2 regions of the Streptomyces sp. NPDC002577 genome follow, and region 1 is predicted to be linked to the other one. Evidence: riboswitches for the same ligand, from Rfam matches in the RefSeq annotation. Region 1 holds a riboswitch; the other holds the start of a gene.
The links. Region 1 has a riboswitch for cyclic di-AMP ahead of ACWD4J_RS19030 (M23 family metallopeptidase). Riboswitches for the same ligand answer to the same signal wherever they lie in the genome.

Region 1 (7,166 bases):
CCACCGGACCATGGGAGACCCGCGATGACCGAACCGACGATGCCGGAACCGACGACGCCCCGACCGGCGGCGTCCGAGTCGGTCGCGTCCCGCCGCTCGATCGAGGATCGGTTCCCGCGCGCTCTGTGGGTGCGACTCATCGTCTACATCGCTGTGGGGCATCTGCTGGCGGCGTTCATATTCCTGCTCTTCGAGCTCGGTGCGAAGAGCCAGTAGCAGCGCCGTCCGAGCCCACCGGCTCGCTAGTCGAGCAGTCGCGCGCGGAGCCTCTCGCGTACGTCCGGGGTCAGCCGCAGGCCCTCGGTGAAGTAGGTCTCGGCGCTGCCCCAGGTCTCCTCGATCGTGTCGAATGCCGCGTGGAGGTACTCCGCGCGGGCGTCGAAGAGCGGGCTCAGCAGCTCCAGGATCTCAGGCGACATGCCGTCGGGGGAGGTGTCGGTCCGGCGCACCTTGTAGCGGCGGTGCGCGGCGTTCGACTGGAGGTAGTCCGTCTCGATGGCGTCGCGCTCGACGCCGACCGCGAGCAGTGTGATCGCGATCGACAGGCCCGCACGGTCCTTGCCCGCGGCGCAGTGCATCAGCGCGGGCACGCTGTCGTCCGCCAGGGCGTGCAGTACACGGCTGTGCTCGGCGGTGCGCCGCGTGATGAGGGTGCGGTAGGAGGCGATCATCCGGTCCGCGCCCTTGCTGTCGGCGAGGATGGTGCGCAGTTGGTCCACGCTGCCGTCCCGGACCATCCTCCAGAACTCGGCTCCGTCGGCCGGGTCGTTCAGCGGGATGTTCACGTTGCGTACGCCGGGCAGCTCCACGTCGCGGCCCTCGAGCCGCTGGTCCGCGGCGTTGCGGAAGTCGAAGATCGTGTGCAGCCCCAGCGAGGCGAGGAACGCCGCGTCCGAATCGGTCGCGTGCGCCAGGTGCCCGCTCCGGAACAGCTGCCCCCACCGGGTCCGGCGGCCGTCCACCGTCGGCAGACCCCCGACGTCACGGAAGTTGCGCACACCGGCGAGTTCAGGTTCTGTCGACGGGACCTGCTGCGTCACGTGGGCTCCTCCCAGTCCGCCACCGGCGCTGCTTGCCGGAGGGCGCTCTGTCGACCATACGACACGGGTGGCAGGGCCAATCATCTGCTGTCGCCGTGATTTTCGGGCCTTCCGTGACACCGTTCGGCCCTCACATACAGCTGTATGTGGTGTCTTGCCCGGCGGCATCAACGCCCGGCCTGCCCGGTATGAGGTCATTGCCGAGAGTACGGTCCACCCACGATGATGTTGGCACCTGAGTGTGCTTGAGCGAATGTGTGGGGGCTTGTGATGATCGAGATCGGTGGAGACGGCCGGACGTGGCTTCTCTCCGGGCCCGGCAGCAGCTATGCACTGCGACTGACGGACCGCGACGAGCTGCTGCACCTGCACTGGGGGCCGCGGATCACCCTCGCCGACGCCGAGGCGCTCGCCGCCGAACCTCCCGCCCCGTACCGGCCCTTCGAGTCCCCGCTCGACGGACATGAGGAGTACCCGGTCGAGGGCGGCCCCCGCTTCGCGCGCCCCGCGCTGTCCGTGCGTACCGACGAGGTGCGCGGCACGGAGTGGCGGTACCGGAACGCGGCCGCTGACGACGACGAGCTGCAGCTGCACTTCTTCGACGAGGTGCACCACCTCCAGCTGACCCTCCGCTACCGCATGCGCGGGGACGTCGTCGAGCGTGACGCCATCCTGATCCACCAGGGCCCGGCCGACGCCCCGGCCCTGGAGGTGCTGCGCGCCGACTCCGCGACCTGGACGCTGCCGGTGCGCGACCGCTGGCGGCTGTCACAGCTGCACGGCCGGTGGGCGGCCGAGTCCCAGCTCGTACGGTCCGAGCTGACCTACGGCGAGAAGGTCATCGGCAGCCGGCGCGGTCACACCGGGCACCAGCACCTGCCGTGGGTGGCGCTCGACGCGGACGGCGCGGCGACCGAGGAGTCCGGCGAGGTCTACGGCTGCGCCCTCGCATGGTCGGGCTCCTGGCGGATCGCCGTGCAGCAGCTGCCGGACGGCATCGTGCAGATCACCGGTGGGACGGGGTACGACGACTCGGGGCAGGCGCTCCTCGAGCCCGGTGAGACGCTCGTCACGCCCGTCTTCGCGGGGCTCTGGAGCGACGGAGGATTCGGCGGGGCGAGCCGTGCATGGCACGCATATCAGCGCGAATACGTCATTCCAGACGCCGACCAGGACAGGCCCGTGCTCTACAACTCCTGGGAGGCCACCAACTTCGGCATCTCCGAGGACCAGCAGCGGGCGCTCGCCCAGCGCGCCGCCGACATGGGCGTCGAACTGTTCGTCGTCGACGACGGCTGGTTCGGCACACGGACCAGCGACCGGGCCGGGCTCGGCGACTGGACGCCCAACCCGGACCGCTTCCCGCACGGGCTGAAGCCGCTCGCCGACGACGTGCACGCGCTGGGTATGCAGTTCGGCATCTGGGTCGAGCCGGAGATGGTCAACCCGGACAGCGATCTGTACCGCGCCCACCCCGACTGGGTGCAGCACTTCCCCGGCCGTACGCGGACGGAGTTCCGCAACCAGCTGGTCCTCAACCTCGCGCGCGAGGACGTCCAGCAGTACCTGTGGGAGCAGCTGGACACCCTGCTCGGCAGCGCCCCCATCGACTACGTGAAGTGGGACTTCAACCGCTGCTTCACGGATGCCGGATGGCCGGGCGAGCGGTACCCGCAGAGGCTCTGGAACGATCATGTGCACGCGCTGTACGAACTGCTGGACCGGCTCCGCGCCGCCCACCCGGGGGTGGCCTTCGAGTCCTGCTCGGGCGGCGGAGGCCGGATCGACCTCGGCATCATGGCGCGCACCGACCAGGTGTGGACCTCGGACAACACCGACCCGCTGGACCGGCTGGCCATCCAGCACGGCTTCAGCCAGGTGCACCCGGCACGGGTCATGGCCGCCTGGGTCACCGACAGCCCGAACGTGCAGCTCAACGACCGGGTGAGCTCGCTGCGCTTCCGCTTCGTCAGTTCGATGGCCGGGGTGCTCGGGGTCGGCGGCGACCTCACCGAGTGGAGCGACGAGGAGCTCGCCGAGGCCCGCCGGTGGGTGGATCTCTACAAGGAGATCCGGCCCGTCGTGCAGCGCGGCGACCTCTACCGGCTGCGGCCGCCGGAGGGCGGCCTGAGCGCCGTGCAGTACGTCCGCGGGGACGAGAGCGTCGTACTGGCGTGGCTGCAGGCCCAGCGCTACGGCGAGGCGCCGCCGGCGGTCAGGCTGCGCGGGCTGGACCCCGCCGCGTCGTACGAATGCCTCGAGACCGGCACAGTGCACCGAGGCGCGGTGCTGCTGCACCACGGGCTGCGCACCGGGCTGCACGGCGACCTCGATGCGGCATTTTTCCGTCTTCGTCGCATCTGACCGATTTGTGAATTATTAGCGATTAAGAGCAACTTACCCTGAAATAAGGCGGCATGACTGTCATGCCGTGAGCAGGATCATATTGGTGACGGTGGGTGGCGATCTCCCTTTCATGACTTCCTCGGAGATTTCTGGGTGTTGGCCGGAATGTGGAGATCGTTAATCCACGGAGGGTGACCGGAATCCGCGGAGAAGGATCAAGAACCGGCGTCCCACCGTCAACTCCTCGCTTGTTTCGGCCATTCCGGCTCGCTTACGGTCGCGGTCGATCCGGGCGGACGCCGAATCCTGCCATTGCCCGGAATCCCCACTCACACACGTGCATGGCAGGAGCGGGGGACCCCACAGGCAGTACGCCGGTTCCGGGTCTCCGGACCGGCTCGGGGTGAAGTCGCGCCACAACGCGGCCGGACATCTCCAGTCCGAACCCGACAGCTCACCTCGCAGGCGCCGGAGAGGAATTCGCCATGCCCGCGACCGGTAAGCACCGCAGTGCCAAGTCCCTGCGCTTCACCCGCTCCATAGCCGCCTTCGGCACCGGCAGTGCCGTACTCGTGCTGCCGCTCGTCGGCGCCACCGGTGCGTTCGCCGCCCCCGCGCAGTCCGCCGCCGTCCAGTCCGTTTCCGGAAAGGCCGTCACCGCCGCCCAGTCGGCCGCGACGAAGACGTACACGGTGAAGCAGGGCGACTGCCTCACCAGCATCGCCAAGGAGCAGAAGGTCGCGGGCGGCTGGAAGAAGCTGTACCAGGACAACCGCACGGTCATCGGCGCCGATCCTGCGAAGCTCCGCGCGGGCATCAAGCTCGTCATCGCCGGGACGGCCTCCGGCGACTCGGCGTCCGCTGCCGCCAAGGCGGCCACCACGGCCACGAACACGGCGGCCGCGACCACCGCGGCCGCGACCACCTCCGCCTTCACCGCGCCGATCCCCGGTACGACCATCGGCACCCCCTACCACCAGGCGGGCAGCATGTGGTCCAGCGGCTACCACACCGGTGTGGACTTCGTCGCCTCGACCGGCACGAGCGTCAAGGCCGTCGGCGCCGGCACCGTCGTCTCCGCGGGCTGGGGCGGCGCGTACGGCAACCAGGTCGTCATCAAGCTCAACGACGGCATGTACGCGCAGTACGCCCACCTGTCCGCCTTCTCCGTCTCGGCCGGCCAGACCGTGACGGCGGGCCAGCAGATCGGCCTCTCCGGCGCCACCGGCAATGTGACCGGCCCGCACCTGCACTTCGAGATCCGCACCACGCCCGACTACGGCTCCGACGTCGACCCGCTGGCCTACCTGCGCCAGCACGGCGTCTCGATCTGACGCGGTTTCGGTTCCACCAGGCCCGGTGGGGCCGCACCCTGAGGCGGTGCGGCCCCACCGGGCCCACGTCGTCCTGCGAGGTCGTCCTGCCTGCGAGCCGTGCAACGGCCTCCCCCTATTCCCGGCTTGGACCAATCTTGACGAGTGGCATTTCTCACCAGCCGTCAACCCCTTCCTACGGTGGCGTAGGTCACTTAGGGAGGTGAAAGATATGGCGACGTGGCAGAGTCGAGAACCCTTACCAGTGACGTGATCAGGTCCTACGCGGCGGTCGGCGACAGCTTCACCGAAGGTGTCGGAGACCCCGGGCCTGGCGGAGGCTTCGTCGGCTGGGCCGACCGGCTGGCCGTCCTCCTCGACGACCGGGTCCCTGAGCACACCTTCCGCTACGCCAACCTGGCCGTACGCGGCAAACTCCTCGACCAGATCGTCGCGGACCAGATACCGCGGGCCAGGGAACTCGCGCCCGACCTGGTGACGTTCTGCGCCGGCGGCAACGACATCATCCGGCCCGGCAACGACCCCGACGACGTCGCGGAGCGCTTCGAGCGTGCCGTCGCCGACCTCACATCGGCCGCGGGCACCGTCCTGATCGCCACGGGCTTCGACACCCGCGGCGTGCCCGTGCTGAAGCACCTGCGCGGCAAGATCGCCACGTACAACCTGCACCTGCGGTCCATCGCCGACCGGTACAACTGCCCTGTCCTCGACCTGTGGTCCCTCAAGACCATCCAGGACCGCAGGGCATGGGACCCCGACCGGCTGCACCTGTCGCCCGAGGGCCACACGCGCGTCGCCCTGCGCGCCGCACAGGTGCTCGGACTCGAGGTGCCCGCCGACCCGGACCAGCCGTGGCCCCCGGAACCGCCGCGCGGCTCCCTGGAGGTCCGCCGCGACACGATCCACTGGGCCCGCGAGTACCTCGTGCCGTGGATCGGACGGCGGCTGCGGGGGGAGTCCTCCGGCGACCACGTGGAGGCGAAGAGGCCGGATCTGCTGCCTCTGTAGGGCCTCTGGGGGCTTCGGGGGGCCTCTGGGGCTCCGTCCGGGACCGGGCCCCCGGCCCGCCGGTTCACCGGGCCGTCAGCGCGTCCGGCTTGAGGCCCAGTTCACGGGCGAGTGCCTCGTCGACCCACTCGGACATGCGTGCACGGTACAGGGCGCCGTCGTAGGTCGTCATCTGGACCGCGAGGCCGTCCAGCAGCGCGGTCAGGCGCAGCGCCGCGGCGCTGGGATCCGGGCAGCGGAACTCACCGGCCGCCGCGCCCTCCGCGATCACCTCGGCGAGCGCCGCCTTCCACTGCTGGTCGAGACCGCGGGTGACCTCGCGCAGCGCCGGATCGCGCAGGGCCGCCGCCCAGCCCTCGATCCATAGCCGCCAACCCTTGGCCTGCCCGGTCGGCGCATACCAGCGGACGGCGGCACGCAGGCGCCGTACCGCCGTCGTGCGCCTGCCGAGCAGCTTGCGCAGATGCGCGAGATCGCCCTCGGCGGCGTGCGCGAACGCGGCGGCGACCAGCTGTTCCTTGGTCGAGAAGTGATAGAGCACCAGGGCGTTGCTGACCCCGAGCGCGGAGGCCACATCAGCGATGCGCACGGCCGCGACGCCGCGCGCCTCGATCTGCTCGACGGCGGCCCGCAACAGCTCTTCGCGGCGCTCGGCCACACCCATCCGCACCCGTGTCATCTGCACACCCTGGCCACTCCGCATGCCCAAACCGGAACGGTCACCTGTACCAACCGAACTGTTCCGCGATCACCGGCAGTCGGTCCGACACGATGGCGTGCGCGGCCGCCCGCGGCGTCGAACCGTCGGCCTCCGCGCGCGTGAGCATCTGATCGACCAGGGCACGCATGGAACGGCGGGTGTGGGCGAAGGCCTCGTCCGCGTCCGCGCCGATGTCGCCGAACAGCGTCCACCACCACCAGGCGTTCGTACCGGAGTTGACGACGACGTCCGGCAGGACGGTGATCCCGCGCGCAGTCAGCAGCGTCTCCGCCTCCGGCACCACCGGCATGTTCGCCGCCTCGACGACCCAGCGGGCCGTGATCCGCCGCTGGTTCCCGGCATCGATCGCATACGACACCGCCGCGGGTACGAGGACGTCCGCGTCGACGGACAGCCAGGCGTCGCCCGGCAGTTCCCGGTCGTCGTCGCGCAGGGCGGCGCGATCCACCGTGCCGTACGCGTCCCTGGCCGCGAGCAGCGCCTCGACGTCGAGCCCGGCCGGGTTGGCGATCGTGCCCTTGACGTCGGCGACGGCGACGACCGTGAGTCCCGCGCGAGCGAGGAAGCGAGCCGTCGCGCCGCCCATGGTGCCCAGGCCCTGCACGCTGACGCGGGTGCCCGCATGCGGAACACCCGCCCGGTCCAGCGCGGCCAGCACCGACTCCGCGACCCCGCACCCTCCGACGAGCTCGTCGAGCCCGATGCCGTCCACCTCGA
Region 2 (7,166 bases), on a different contig from region 1:
ATCGGCAAGCGGCGGATCCGGTTCTCCTCCATCGTTTCGAGCACCTGCTTGATGTCCGCATCCGCCTTCACCGTGACGGGCTTGCCCTGCGCCAGTTCACCGGCGGTCATCGTCGTCGGGTCACCCCCGGCGGCCAGGCACTTCACCACGATGTCGCGGTCGGTGATGATGCCGCGCAGCTTGTCGTCGTCACCGCAGATCGGCAGCGCGCCCACATCGAGGTCCCGCATGCGCCGTGCCGCGGAGTCCAGCGTCTCGTGCTCGCCGACGCACTCCGCACCGGGGTGCATGACGTCTCGCGCATTGGTCATGACAGCCTCCTTGCCAGCGGATCGGCCCCGGAGGCGGGGACGCCACGGCACCCGATCGGTCTGCCACGACCCCCCGGTCGCCTCCTGATGCCTTGGTCAGGTCCATTCTCACTCCGGCGGATCCGCGATGCACCCGAGGCAGCAGTCGGGACATCGGCCTCAGCCGTCCGCGCCCGCACCGGCCACGGCCGGCGAGAGCGTCGCCGGCGCTGTTCCGTCACCGCCGCCACTCCTCCGCACCGGGCCCGGCGTCTCCTCCGGGGGCACATGGATCGCGACCACTGACGTAACGTCAGTTTCAAGGCGTCGGGCTGCCCTGCCGCGGCACCGCCCCGCGGCTCACGACACCCAGGTCGTGGCGGTGTCGGAGTAGCGCAGCAGCACCCCGACCCCGTCGGCCAGCCGTGGTTCCTCCTGTGGCGGTACGACGACGAGCTCGGCGCCCGTACCGACGGCCGCCCGGATCAGGGCGGCGTCAGCCGGTTGCCGCTCGACGGCGGTCACGCCGAAGGACCGCAGGTCACCAGGGGAGAGGGCGATGTGCGTCGGCTCAGGTCCGGTCCACATCCGCGCGGGGGACTCGGTGCGCTCGCCAATGGTGCGCTCGTTGATCAGGAGGGATCTCGCCTGGCCCCGCTGCAGCGCGGCGACGGTGGCCGCCATGCCCTCCGCCGCACTGCTGTACCGGGCGCGGTGCGCCATGAACGTCTCCGCCTGAGCCCTGTCGCGCACCGCCATGCGTCCACGGAACAGCTCCACCAGTTCCTCCTCCAGCAGCGCCCGGCCCTCGCCGCCCTCCCCCGCACCGCCCTCGGCGACGACCACTCGCTCGCTCAAGCGCCGGGGCAGCCGGTGGAGCAGGACGGCGCGCGCCCACACCTCCCCGCACACCACGATCACCTCCGCACCGCCCCGGTCGGCCAGTTCCCCCAGCTCGCCGGCGACCTGTGCGACGCCCCTCTGCCAGTCCACGACGGGGAACCGCCGACGCGAGTGCGTCCCGGGAGTGACCCTGCTGATGGGCCACCTGCCCGTCTCCAGATCGACCTGCAGTTCCTCCTGAAGGCCGCTCTCGCCTCTGTGGTCGACACGGTGCACGACGACAGCCGTGTACGGGATGTCCGGTGCATGCTGAACCGCCAGCGGCATGGCATCGGGCAGTGAGGTGAACTCGGTCAGGTCGCGCACGGGCGGATCGGGCAGCTCCGCCACCAGGGCGAGCCGCCCGTGCGCCGCGAAGACGGCCTGGCCGTGCCGGCCCGGCACGGCCCTGTCGGCCCCGATCACGGCGGCCACGGCAGCGACGGTGGCGGTGTCGGCGCCCTGCGCGGCCAGGTCGTCCCGCACATGGCGTCGCCGCACGTCGTTGGCGGTCTCCGGGTCCTCGACGTCCCGGGACGTGTCCACGTAGGCGCATGCATAGGGACCCGGCCGTGCGTACAGCGGTTCAAGGAAGGACAGCTTCACGGTTGTCTCCTGGCCTCACCTGGCCTCACCCTCTGGCCTGGGGCCGACCGTCCCTGGCCTGGGGTCGACCGCCCCTGTCCTCAGGCCGACCGCGCGAACGCGCGTGGCTTGGCATGACCATGTGGCGACGCCCATTCACGCCTTTGGTCAGCCTGGTCGGCCCGGTCCGGCGGTCTGGCTCTCGGCGGCGCGCCGGCGGGACGCCTCGATCTCGGCGTAGGCCTGGTCGCGGCCTTCCCAGTGGGAACCCTCGACGGACTTGCCGGGTTCCAGGTCCTTGTACACCTCGAAGAAGTGGGTGATCTCCAGCCGGTCGAACTCCGGGACGTCCCCGATGTCCTGGACGGCGGCGTAGCGCGGGTCATGGGCGGGCACGCACAGCACCTTCTGGTCCATGCCCTTGTCGTCGCGCATGACGAACATCGCGATCGCCCTGCACTCGATGGCACAGCCCGGGAACGTCGGGTCCCCGGTGACGACCGGAGCGTCCAAGGGGTCGCCGTCGCTGCCGAGCGTGCCGTCTATGTATCCGTAGTCGGCCGGATATTGCGTGGAGGTGAACAGCATGCGGTCCAGTCGGATCCGCCCGATCGAGTGATCCATCTCGTACTTGTTACGGGACCCCTGCGGGATCTCCACAATCACGTCGAATTCCACGGTGGCCCTCCTTGTCCGCGTCCTCGGCCCGTCCACCGGACCCGGCCGCTCAGGGCACGGGTCCGGGTGGCGGGCCGGGCGTGGTCGCATCACAGGTCGGCCGTTTCCTGCCGTTCGGCTACCCCCTCGGATCGGCCATGAACGGGTTCGGTCCGCGCGTTTTCGCCTGGATTTCTCTGCGCGCGGCCGACGGCCCGTGCGGAATCAATCCGCGATCTTCCGATGGAAACAGGTACGTCGAGCGGAAAGCAGGTACGTCAGTAGGCACCGTTGACGTTGTCCATCGACCCATACCTGGCGGCCGCGTAGTTGCACGCAGCAGTGATGTTGGCGACCGGGTCGAAAATGTCCCACGACGTACCGGAGACGTGATAGGCGCGGAAGGTGGGGTCGATGACCTGGAGGAGGCCCTTGGAGGGGGTTCCCTTTGCGGCGTTGGAGTCCCAGTTGTTGACGGCCTTCGGATTGCCCGAGGACTCGCGCATGATGTTGCGGTGGATTCCGTCGTAGCTGCCGGGAATGCCATGCGCGGCCATGACGTCGAGCGACTGCCTGATCCAGCCGTCCAGGTTGTTGGCGTACGTCTTCCCCGACCCCTGCTTGGGTGTGGCTGACGCGACCGGCGTCCCCGGCTGGGCCTCGACCATCAGCTTGAGGCCGGGACGGATCTTCGTCGGATCGGCGCCGATGACCGCCCGGTTGTCCTCGTACAGCTTCTTCCAGCCGCCCACCACGTGGTGCGAGGCTGCGATCTTGGCAAGCGTGTCACCCGCGACCACGGTGTAGGGGGTCATCTTGCCCGTCGGGGCGGCGACGACGGGCGAGAGCCCCGGTGCGGCGGCGGTCTGCACCGCCGGTGCCGCCTCGGCACTGGTAGCGGCCATCAACGGTGCGGCGAACACGGCACCACCGGCACCCAGGGCGACGAGGCCCCGAGCCAGCGGATTGGTCTTGGGACGACGGTGCATTCCCTTTGCAGGCATGACGAATTCCTCTCCGCCGCCTGCGAGGTGAGCTGTCGGGTTCGGGCTGGAGATGCCCGGCCGCAGTGTGAATGCGACTTCACCCCGAGCCGGTCCGGTTTCCGGATCGGTTCCGGTTTCCGGATCGGCGACTTACCTGGGTTCCCCGCTCCTGCCATACGTGAGTGATCGCGGTTTCCCGGGCGGCGGCAGGATTCGGCGTGACCGACCGGAGTGGCGCGAACGTAAGCGAGAACGCCCGGCCGGAACAAGGGCGGAATTCACAGCGATATCCGTATTTGCGAGTCGAGCCGGTGCCGGACCGGGCTGTCCGTCGGCCCAACTCCCTTTCTCCGCGAGCCGGATGAAGCAAGGAGCCAGACATGCAGAAAACGGGCAGATCATCCCGACGTGAGGCATATCACTGGTGAGGTGGCATTTCTCGCGCCGCAACACGACTCAAAGTACAGAAAGTTGAATGAATAGGACGTGAGTGAACTTTGATGAGGAATAGTGCAAATCGCCCATAACGTCAGCTCCAGCGACTCTCGGCGCGCCGGTCGGGTTCTTTCCCGGACCGATCAGCTGACGCAACCTCAACCTCCTCTACAGAGGCTGGAGGTGGAGGTCCGCAGTACGAGTCGCAGCACGAGTCGCGTGGCTGATGCGATTACGGGGGGCGCCAGCGGCGATCGCGAGGGCAGCCGCCACCGGCGAGCCGCGCAGGCGACCACCGGCATCCTCGCCACGAGTACCTACGCCACCAGGAAGGCGGAAGCGCCGCGCCCCCTGCGCCACCGCCCGCGCCCCGCCTTCGTCGAGGGCAGAGCCATGTACGGCATGACACTGCGTGTTCGACCATGACCCGCGGGAGCGCCCGGCCGCACACTCTCGCACGGCCCGGATCGCGCCGCCTCGTCCCGGTACGTCCGCATGCCGACGAGCCGCGGGCACCGACCGCCCGGTCTTAACGCAAGCTTGACGCGCTCGACCCCCTGCATCCGTGGGCCCGTGCATCACTCTCCGCTTACGCTGATCCCGCCGTCCGAGTGATGGCCGGAATCCCATGCTGAGCCGCACATCAGGAGAGCACTCGAATGGCCACCACCGAACGCCCGCCTGCGAGCCGATTGCGCACGTGGATGCTGGAAGGCCTCTCCGACATGGCCGGACACCAGCAGGGCCCGGACGCCGCCGCGCCGGAGCCCGCCCACAAGGGGCAGCCCTGGTGGCGGGTGATGTGCCTGACCGGCGTGGACTACTTCTCCACCCTCGGCTACCAGCCGGGCATCGCCGCCCTCGCGGCGGGCCTGCTGTCCCCCATCGCGACCATCGTGCTGGTGATCGTCACTCTGGCGGGCGCCCTGCCGGTGTACCGGCGCGTGGCCGACGAGAGCCCGCACGGACAGGGCTCGATCGCGATGCTGGAGCGGCTGCTGACGTTCTGGAAGGGCAAGCTCTTCGTCCTCACCCTGCTCGGGTTCGCCGCGACCGACTTCCTGATCACCATCACCCTGTCGGCGGCCGACGCCTCCACGCACCTGGTGGAGAACCCCCATCTGACCGGCGTACTGCACGACAAGCAGATGCTGATCACCCTGATCCTGATCGCGCTCCTCGGCGCGGTGTTCCTCAAGGGCTTCCTGGAGGCCATCGGCGTCGCCGTCGCGCTGGTGGGGGTCTATCTCGTGCTCAACGCCGTCGTCGTGGTGGTCGGCCTGTGGCACGTGGTCACCGCGGGGCATGTCGTGACCGACTGGTCCTCCGCGCTGACCGCCCAGCACGGAAACGTTTTTGTCATGATCGGCGTAGCCCTGCTGGTCTTCCCGAAGCTGGCGCTCGGTCTGTCCGGCTTCGAGACCGGCGTGGCGGTCATGCCGCATGTCCAGGGCGACCCCGACGACACCGAGGAGAAGCCCTCGGGCCGGATACGCGGCACGAAGAAGCTGCTGACCTGGGCCGCGTTGATCATGAGCGTGTTCCTGATCGCCACGAGCTTCATCACCACGCTGCTCATTCCGGCGAAGGAGTTCGAGTCCGGCGGCCAGGCCAACGGCCGTGCGCTCGCGTATCTCTCACACGAGTACCTGGGCAACATCTTCGGCACCGTCTACGACGTCTCGACGATCGCCATCCTGTGGTTCGCCGGCGCCTCCGCCATGGCCGGGCTGCTCAACCTGATGCCCCGCTACCTGCCCCGCTACGGCATGGCCCCGCACTGGGCCCGCGCCGTCCGCCCCATGGTGATCGTCTTCACCCTGATCGGCTTCGTCGTCACCTGGATCTTCGACGCGGATGTGGACGCGCAGGGCGGCGCCTACGCCACCGGTGTGCTGGTCCTGATCAGCTCGGCGGCCATCGCGGTCACCATCGCCGCGCGCAAGGCCGGTCAGAGGGGCTGGACCATCGGCTTCGCCGTCATCTCCGCGGTATTCCTCTACACGACGGTCCTGAACGTCATCGAGCGCCCCGACGGTGTGAAGATCGGCGCCTGCTTCATCGCCGGCATCATCCTCGTCTCCCTGCTCTCCCGTCTCGCCCGCGCCTTCGAACTGCGCGTCACCCACGTCACGCTCGACGACATGGCAGGGCGGTTCGTCCGCGACATGGCCCACCGCAAGATCCGGTTCATCGCCAACGAGCCGGGCAGCCGGGACAAGGCCGAGTACCGCGACAAGATCGAGCAGATCCGCCACGACAACGACATCCCGTCCCAGGAGGACTTCGTCTTCGTCGAGGTGACGGTCACCGACCCCTCCGAGTTCGAGGCGGGCCTCACGGTGCGCGGCGAAGTCCTCCACGACCGCTACCGCGTCCTGACCCTGGAGAGCTCCTCCATCCCCAACGCCCTGGCCGCGCTGGTCCTGCACGTCCGCGACTCCACGGGCTGCACCCCGCACATCTACTTCGAGTGGACCGAGGGCAACCCCTTCGCCAACTTCCTGCGCTTCTTCCTGTTCGGCCAGGGCGAGGTCGCCCCCGTCACCCGTGAGGTCCTCCGCGAGGCGGAACCCGACCGCTCCCGCCGGCCGCGCGTCCACGTCGGCTGACCCGGGCGCCGGCGCCGAGTCCCCGGGAAGGCGCCCTATTTCTTTCCACGCCTTTTATCGATTGACGCATTCGGCCTACATTTCGGCGCATTCGGCTTACCGCTGGGTGCATTCGGCCGAATAGGCAGGACCTATTCGGTGGCGATTTTCCCGGAGCCGGTACGGGATTCGGCATCAGATCCGGTGGACCGGGCGGCGGACGCGGGGGCCAGTGTTCCTCCTCTGCGCAGGACGGCGTACCCGACGCCGATGCCGGCCGCCACGGGCCACTCCAGTACGCCGACCACACCGAGGGTTCCGAGGCCGAGGTAGAGGGGGAGCCCTCCCATCGCCGGCAGCACGCGCTGAGCTGTTCTGACGGGCATCGTGGCGGTCTTCACGACGGCGGAGGCGGCCTGGCCGACGGGAAGAGTGATGGAGAAGTCCCGCCAGGAGTGCCCGTTCGGGGGATGCTGCGTCTCCTCGCTCGCGACGGCTCGGCGCCTGGTGGTCTCGGCGGTTCTGGCGCGGGTTTGCGGGCCGGTGGCGTTCACGATTCATCCTCCTAATGCCGCATTCCTTCTGAATGTGTGACTTATTTGGCAATTATGGTTCTCTGAGACTTACGTCGCCTTCTGAAGTCCACGGAATCCTCTGAATGGCGTCTGCGCGCCCGGATTCCGCCGTCCTCAGCCCAGGTCCGTGGCCACCGGAGCGTGGCCCGTCAGAGAGCCGGAGGT

Region 2: it holds a riboswitch for cyclic di-AMP, as region 1 does, so the genes downstream of both, ACWD4J_RS19200 (transglycosylase SLT domain-containing protein) here and ACWD4J_RS19030 (M23 family metallopeptidase) in region 1, are expected to answer to the same signal.

The regions. Positions count from the first base shown of each region.
Region 1 covers NZ_JBSFWK010000012.1:175,019-182,184, reverse strand. The annotation lists gene ACWD4J_RS19050 (helix-turn-helix domain-containing protein) at 1-28, shown strand, start outside; gene ACWD4J_RS19045 (DUF6126 family protein) at 25-216, shown strand; gene ACWD4J_RS19040 (tyrosine-protein phosphatase) at 243-1,040, opposite strand; gene ACWD4J_RS19035 (alpha-galactosidase) at 1,311-3,404, shown strand; cyclic di-AMP (ydaO/yuaA leader) riboswitch at 3,690-3,867, shown strand; gene ACWD4J_RS19030 (M23 family metallopeptidase) at 3,872-4,720, shown strand; gene ACWD4J_RS19025 (SGNH/GDSL hydrolase family protein) at 4,940-5,728, shown strand; gene ACWD4J_RS19020 (TetR/AcrR family transcriptional regulator) at 5,793-6,407, opposite strand; gene ACWD4J_RS19015 (Glu/Leu/Phe/Val dehydrogenase dimerization domain-containing protein) at 6,448-7,166, opposite strand, start outside.
Region 2 covers NZ_JBSFWK010000013.1:29,332-36,497, forward strand. The annotation lists gene ACWD4J_RS19185 (CBS domain-containing protein) at 1-311, opposite strand, end outside; gene ACWD4J_RS19190 (baeRF2 domain-containing protein) at 651-1,778, opposite strand; gene ACWD4J_RS19195 (inorganic diphosphatase) at 1,926-2,435, opposite strand; gene ACWD4J_RS19200 (transglycosylase SLT domain-containing protein) at 2,693-3,418, opposite strand; cyclic di-AMP (ydaO/yuaA leader) riboswitch at 3,423-3,595, opposite strand; gene ACWD4J_RS19205 (amino acid transporter) at 4,495-6,447, shown strand; gene ACWD4J_RS19210 (hypothetical protein) at 6,579-6,980, opposite strand.